3 regions of the Massilia orientalis genome follow, and region 1 is predicted to be linked to each of the others. Evidence: riboswitches for the same ligand, from Rfam matches in the RefSeq annotation. Region 1 holds a riboswitch; each other region holds the start of a gene.
The links. A riboswitch is a leader RNA that binds a small molecule or an ion and turns the genes downstream of it on or off. The one in region 1 is predicted to bind thiamine pyrophosphate.
Positions count from the first base shown of each region.

Region 1 (2,261 bases):
GATGGAAACCTATTTGAACGGGCGCTTCGGCGTCAACTACTTCCGCCACGACTTCGACAAGACGTCCGGCGGCGTCGACTACGACATCAAGGGCAAGCTGCAGACGTTCGACGTGCTGTTCGACTGGTACCTGACCGAAGGCAGCAACTTCCACCTGACCGGTGGCCTCGTCTACAACGGCAACAAGTTCAATGCGAAGGCAAAGCCGAACGGCCTCGGCGGCTTCACGCTGAACGGCCACGCGTACACGGCCGCCGACGTCGGCCTGCTGACGGGCCGCATCGACTACCGCAAGGCGGCGCCCTACCTCGGCATCGGCTGGGGCAACGCGCTGGCCCGCTCGTCGCGCTGGACCACGAACATCGATCTCGGCGTCTTCTACCAGGGCAATCCGAACGTCCAGCTGGCCAGCGTCGGCTGCACGGTGTCGAACACGGTCTGCAAGACCCTCGCCAACGACGTCGCCGTGGAACGCCTGCGCCTGCGCGACGACGTCGATGCGTTGAAGGTCTATCCGGTCGTGCGCGCGAGCATCGGCTACCAGTTCTGACGATGTGACCGGCGCGCCGCGCGCCGCGGCGTTGCGCTACGATGCCGCCAAAGGAGGCGCACATCATGAACCATCGCGCACGCTGGAGCCTGCTGCTCCTGGCCTGCCTCATGCTGGTGGCCTGCCAGGACCGGCGCGAACCGGTGAAACCCACCGTCGTGCTGGCCTCGGCCGCCATCGCCGTCACGGCCTGACCGCGCGCCTGCCGCGCGGCCTTCCCCACTTCCGGCCCCACCGCGGGCCGGTGTCCCGTTGCATCCTCGTGTTAGAATCTTCCCTGCCATAAGGCAACGCTAGGGGTCCTGCAGCCGCCACCGCGGCTGCGGGTGAGAAACACCCTCCGAACCTGATCTGGGTAATGCCAGCGAAGGGAAGCATGCGGATTCCGGTCGCGCACCGGCTCCGGTACTCCCTTGCCGGCTCCACCCGTCGCACTTACGAGGAGCCGCATGCATCATCCCGATATCGACCCGGTCGCGCGTCCATGAACGTGATCGTCCTGGGCGCCGGCGTCGTCGGCACGGCATCCGCCTGGTATCTCGCAGACGCCGGCCACGACGTCACCGTCATCGAACGCCGGAGCGGCGCCGCGCGGGAGACGAGCTTCGCCAACGGCTGCCAGATCTCCGTCTCGCACGCCGAACCGTGGGCCACGCCCGCCGGCCTGCTGAAGGTCGTGCAGTCCCTGGGCCGCGCCGATGCGCCGCTGCTGTTCCGCCTGCAGGCGGACCCGCTGCAATGGCGCTGGTGCCTGCAGTTCGTGCGCGAATGCGCGCCCGGCCGCGTGGCCGCCAACCTGCGCCGGATCGTCGCCATGGCCGAGTACAGCCGCCGCAGCCTGCAGGCGCTGCGTGCGCGCACCGGCATCGAGTACGACAGCCTCACGCGCGGCATCCTGCACTTCTATACGGACGCACGGGAATTCGAGCGGGCCTGCCATGCGGCCGCCGCGATGCGCGACCTGGGCTGCCCGCGCATGACGGTCGATGCCGACGAGGCCGTGCGGATCGAGCCGGCCCTCGCGACCGTGCGCCGCAAGCTCGTCGGCGCCGACTTCACGGCCACCGACGAATCGGGCGACGTCCACCGCTTCACGACGCAGCTCGCGGCGCGCGGCGCGGCGGCCGGCATCCGTTTCACCTACAACACGACCGTCACGCGCCTGCTGGCCGAAGGCGGCCGCATCCGCGGCGTGGAAATCATCGATGCGGATGGCCGGCATCGCGTGCTATACGCGGACGCCGTCGTCGTCGCCCTGGGCAGTTTTTCCGTCGGCCTGCTGGCGCCGCTGGGCATCCGGCTGCTGATCTATCCGGGCAAGGGATATTCCGCCACCTACCCCATCCTCGACCCGGACGCGGCGCCCACGGTCTCGCTGACGGACGACGGCCACAAGCTCGTGTTCTCGCGCCTCGGCGACCGCCTGCGCGTGGCCGGCACGTGCGAACTGAACGGCTACACGCGCGACTTGAACCCCGTGCGCTGCGACGCGATCACGCGCCGCGTGCGCGCGCTGTTCCCGGACGCCTGCGACTACGCCAACCCGACCTACTGGGCGGGCCTGCGCCCGCTGACGCCGTCGAACGTCCCGTACATCGGCCGCACGCGGTTCGCGAACCTGTACCTGAACACGGGGCATGGGACGCTGGGCTGGACGATGGGCTGCGGGTCGGGGCGGGCGATCGCGGACATCGTGTCGGGGAGGCGGCCG
Region 1 is NZ_JASNRB020000002.1:326,253-328,513, forward strand. Features, by position in the region: gene QPK29_RS03535 (hypothetical protein) at 1-550, shown strand, start outside; gene QPK29_RS03540 (hypothetical protein) at 616-744, shown strand; TPP riboswitch at 836-940, shown strand; gene QPK29_RS03545 (D-amino acid dehydrogenase) at 1,035-2,261, shown strand, end outside.

Region 2 (2,261 bases), on a different contig from region 1:
AACCTCGGGCAGCGGCGCGACCGCCCTGCTCTACCTGCACTACTGGGGCGGCTCGGCGCGCACGTGGCGGCCCGTGATCGACGCCCTGCCGGACGACTACCTGCACGTCGCCGTGGACCTGCGCGGCTGGGGCGATTCTCCCAAGCCGGACGCGGGCTACGGCCTGGCCGACATGGCAGCCGACGTGCTCGGCGTGATCGACACCCTGGCACTGGAACGCTATGTCCTCGTCGGCCACTCGATGGGCGGCAAGGTCGCGCAATACGTAGCAAGCGACCGCCCGGCGGGGCTCCTCGGCCTCGTCCTCGTAGCGCCGTCGCCGCCGCTGCCTCTGCCGCTCGACACGGCGCAGCGCACCGCCATGACGCACGCCTACGACGATGCGGCCTCGATCGGCGCCACGCTCGACCACGTGCTGACGGCGGGCCCGCTGCCGCCTGCGCTGCGCAACCAGGTCGTCGAGGACAGCCTGCGCGGAGCGCCGGCTGCGAAGCGGGCATGGCCGCATGAGGCGATGGCGGAGGACATCACGGACCGGGCGCGCCGGATCGGCGCGCCGGTGACGATAGTTTCCGGCGAACTGGATCGCGTCGACCCGCCGGCGGCGCTGCTCACACACTTGCTGCCATTCATCCCACATGCGGTCCTGGAAACCGTGCCGGGACGCGGCCACCTGCTGCCGCTGGAGGCGCCGCGGGCCGTCGCGCATGCGATCCGGCGCGTAATGACCGATCCGATGCCGCGTTTGCAAAGCACATAAAACCCGCGTACACTCCGTCCCGTCGTTTCGTGGACTGCACGAAACGACGCCAATGCTAGGGGTCCTGCGCCGTCATCAACGGCGTGGGTGAGAAATACCCTCTGAACCTGATCTGGATAATGCCAGCGAAGGGAAGCTCGAAAAGTCTACGTGCACGTCGTTCGCACTACGCATCTTCGTACTCCTCCAGCTGGATCGCCGATCTTTCGGGGCACTCCCAAACCTGTTACGCGTTGCATTTTTGTCCTGCGATGCTCGCTGTACTCTCGTACAGCTGCGCTTCTCTGACAAAACTGCGGCCGCTCGCGACGGTTTTGAAGTGCCCCTTAGTGACCAACAAGGAGTGCACTTGAACGCCGATCCGAAATTCCTCTCCGCCAGCGCCACCGTCGACGCCGCCGCTGTCGCGCCGCTGCCCAATTCCCGCAAGGTCTACGTGACGGGCAGCCGCCCGGACATCCGCGTGCCGATGCGCGAGATCACCCAGTCCGACACGCCCGCATCGTTCGGCCATGAACCGAATCCGCCCGTGTGGGTCTACGACACGTCGGGTCCGTACACCGATCCGGAAGCGCAGATCGACATCCGCTCCGGCCTGGCCCCGCTGCGCGCCGACTGGATCCGCGAGCGCGGCGACACCGAAGAACTGGCCGGCCCGTCGTCGCACTACGGCGTCGAACGCCTGAACGACCCGAAGCTGGCCGAACTGCGTTTCAACCTGCAGCGCAAGCCGCGCCGGGCACTCCCCGGCCGCAACGTCACGCAGATGCATTACGCGCGCCAGGGCATCATCACGCCCGAGATGGAATACGTTGCGATCCGCGAAAACCTGCGCCGCCAGGAATACCTCGCCGCGATGGAAGCGGCCGGCCCCACCGGCAAGCGCATGGCGCAGATGATCGGCCGCCAGCATCCGGGCCAGTCGTTCGGCGCCAGCATTCCCCGTGAAATCACCCCGGAATTCGTGCGCGACGAGATCGCGCGGGGCCGCGCCATTCTGCCGAACAACATCAACCACCCGGAATCGGAGCCGATGATCATCGGCCGCAACTTCCTCGTGAAGATCAACGCGAACATCGGCAACTCCGCCGTGACGTCGTCGATCGGCGAGGAAGTCGAGAAGATGACGTGGGCCACGCGCTGGGGCGGCGACACCGTGATGGACCTGTCGACCGGCAAGCATATCCACGAGACGCGCGAATGGATCATCCGCAACAGCCCCGTCCCCATCGGCACGGTGCCGCTGTACCAGGCGCTGGAAAAGGTGAACGGCAAGGCCGAGGACCTGACGTGGGACATCTACCGCGACACGCTGATCGAACAGGCGGAGCAAGGCGTCGACTACTTCACCATCCACGCCGGCGTGCGTCTCGCCTACGTGCCGATGACCGCGAACCGCCTGACGGGCATCGTCTCGCGCGGCGGCTCGATCATGGCCAAGTGGTGCCTCGCCCACCACAAGGAATCGTTCCTGTACACGCGTTTCGAAGAGATCTGCGAG
Region 2 is NZ_JASNRB020000004.1:152,960-155,220, forward strand. Features, by position in the region: gene QPK29_RS07045 (alpha/beta fold hydrolase) at 1-760, shown strand, start outside; TPP riboswitch at 808-911, shown strand; gene thiC (phosphomethylpyrimidine synthase ThiC) at 1,110-2,261, shown strand, end outside.
Region 2: it holds a riboswitch for thiamine pyrophosphate, as region 1 does, so the genes downstream of both, thiC (phosphomethylpyrimidine synthase ThiC) here and QPK29_RS03545 (D-amino acid dehydrogenase) in region 1, are expected to answer to the same signal.

Region 3 (2,261 bases), on a different contig from region 1:
TCAGCTGGTTCGTCAGGCTCACGATGTCCTGCGCGAACACGGCGCGTTCCTCGTCGCTGCGGCGCTCGAACACGGGGCCCGTCACGCGGTCGGCCGGCACGTGCGGCGTCACGAGCGGGTGCCAGATGTTGCTGTAGCCGACGTAGTCGTAGACGTAGTCGCCGAAGCTGTCGTGGCGCTCCGAATACGACGCGCCCAGCGTGAGCGCGTGGCGCAGCGCGCCGGTCGCGAATTTACCCTGCACCTGCGCCTGCACGCCCCACGGCGACTTGCGCTCGCCCGTGCTCTGGTAGTCGTAGACGTCGTAGTCGCCGTTGCCGCAGTAGCCCGGATAATAGCCCGCGCCCTCGTTGCTGCAGCCGTAGGGGAACGCGGTGAAGTCGTCGCGCTTGAACCAGTGCTTGTTGCCGGACACGGTGGCGGTCCAGTCCTGCGCCAGCTTGTATTCGAAGCGCAGGCCCACGTTGCTGTCCTTGGTCGTGACGGGGCGCGTCCACGGCTGGTCGTTCAGCAGCATCTTGGCCGACACGCCGGTCGGCAGCGTCGTACCCTGGATCAGCTGGAAGCCGGGCGCCGTGATCTGGGCCTTGCGCTGGTAGTCCATGTCCAGCTGCAGCAGCGCATCCGGCGTGATCTGCCAGTCGAAGGCGGCCGACACGAACTGGCGGTCGCCGTTCGCGCCGCGCACGTAAGGATGCAGGTCGGCGGCGGCCGCGTTGATGCGGTAGCCGAAACGGCGGTCCTCGAAGCGGCCGCCGAGATCGACGGTGCCGTACAGGGTGCCGCGCTCGGACACTTCAACCGTCGCGGAACGCAGCGGTGCATTCGTCGGGCGCTTGGTCACGTAGTTGACGATGCCGCCCGGCGTGGCGATGCCGGCCGTGAGGCCCGCGAGGCCCTTCAGGATTTCGAAGCGTTCCTTGTTCTCCAGCGGAATCTGCGTGTCGCCCGGGATCGCGAAGCCGTCCTTGCGATAGCTGTAGTTGTTGTCGAGGGCGAAGCCCCGGATGGAGAATTGCTCGGCATAGCCGACGGCGTTGTAGGCGTCGGCGACGGATGCGTCGAAGCGCACCGCCTCGGTCGTCGAGCGGATCGACAGGTCCTGCATCTGCGTGCGGCCCATGGAGACGATGGAGGCCGGGGTGTCGAACAGCGACGCTTCGCCGAAGCCGCCGACGCTGGCGCGGTCGACGGCGATGAAGCGGTTGCCCGTCACGACGACTTCGGCGACGGGGTGGGTGGTGTCCTGGGCATGTGCGTTCGCGATGAAGGCTTGCGCGATGGCGTACGCGACTGCGGTGTACTTCAAATGACGGTTCATGGTTTGCTCGTTTTCGCGCGCCGGCGATGGGCGCGCTGCTTTTTCTTAAAAGCCGGAGCCAACGGGGGGAAGGGCAAACAAGGATGGGAACTGCGTTGCGCTTTCCTTCGCTGGCATTATCCAGATCAGGTACGAAGGGTATCTCTCACCCGGGAAGCGAACTCCCAGGACCCCTAGCGAAGGCGCGAGTGTAGCACAACGCGCCTTGTCGTGATGCTTCAGCCAATAGACATGTTGTAAAGCGGATGGTTCCGCGCTCAGGCGGCCCCTTCCAGCGCCGCGCGCGCCACGTCCAGCGTGACCTCGCCGGTCTCGCCCATGCGCGTCATGCCATGCGCTTCCAGTGCGGCAATCACGGCCGGGATCGCATCGCGGCCCAGGCCATAGTCGGACAGCTTTGTCCCTACGCCCATGGCGCGGAAGAAATCTTCCGTGCGGGCGATGGCCGCCTCGATGCGCGCATCCTCGTCGCCCGTGCGGAGATCCCACACGCGGGCCGCGTATTGCAGCAGTTTCTCCCGCTTGGCCGCGCGGCGCACGCGCAGCATCGACGGCAGCACGATCGCCAGCGTCTGCGCGTGGTCGAGGCCGTACAGCGCGGTCAGCTCGTGGCCGATCGTGTGCGTGGACCAGTCCTGTGGCACGCCGGTGCCGATCAGGCCGTTCAAGGCCAGCGTGGCCGTCCACATCAGGTTGGCGCGTACATCGTAGTTCTCCGGCGCGGCCAGCGCCCGCGGACCGTCCTCGACGAGCGTCAGCAGCAAACCTTCCGCAAAGCGGTCCTGTACCTTGGCCTGGGCCGGGACCGTCATGTACTGCTCCATCACGTGGACGAACGCGTCGACGACGCCGTTGCCCACCTGGCGCGCGGGCAGCGTGTAGGTGCGGGTCGGGTCGAGCACGGCAAACTGCGGGTACACGGTGCGCGAGACGAACGCGA
Region 3 is NZ_JASNRB020000009.1:250,453-252,713, forward strand. Features, by position in the region: gene QPK29_RS16725 (TonB-dependent siderophore receptor) at 1-1,321, opposite strand, end outside; TPP riboswitch at 1,407-1,506, opposite strand; gene QPK29_RS16730 (iron-containing alcohol dehydrogenase) at 1,579-2,261, opposite strand, start outside.
Region 3: it holds a riboswitch for thiamine pyrophosphate, as region 1 does, so the genes downstream of both, QPK29_RS16725 (TonB-dependent siderophore receptor) here and QPK29_RS03545 (D-amino acid dehydrogenase) in region 1, are expected to answer to the same signal.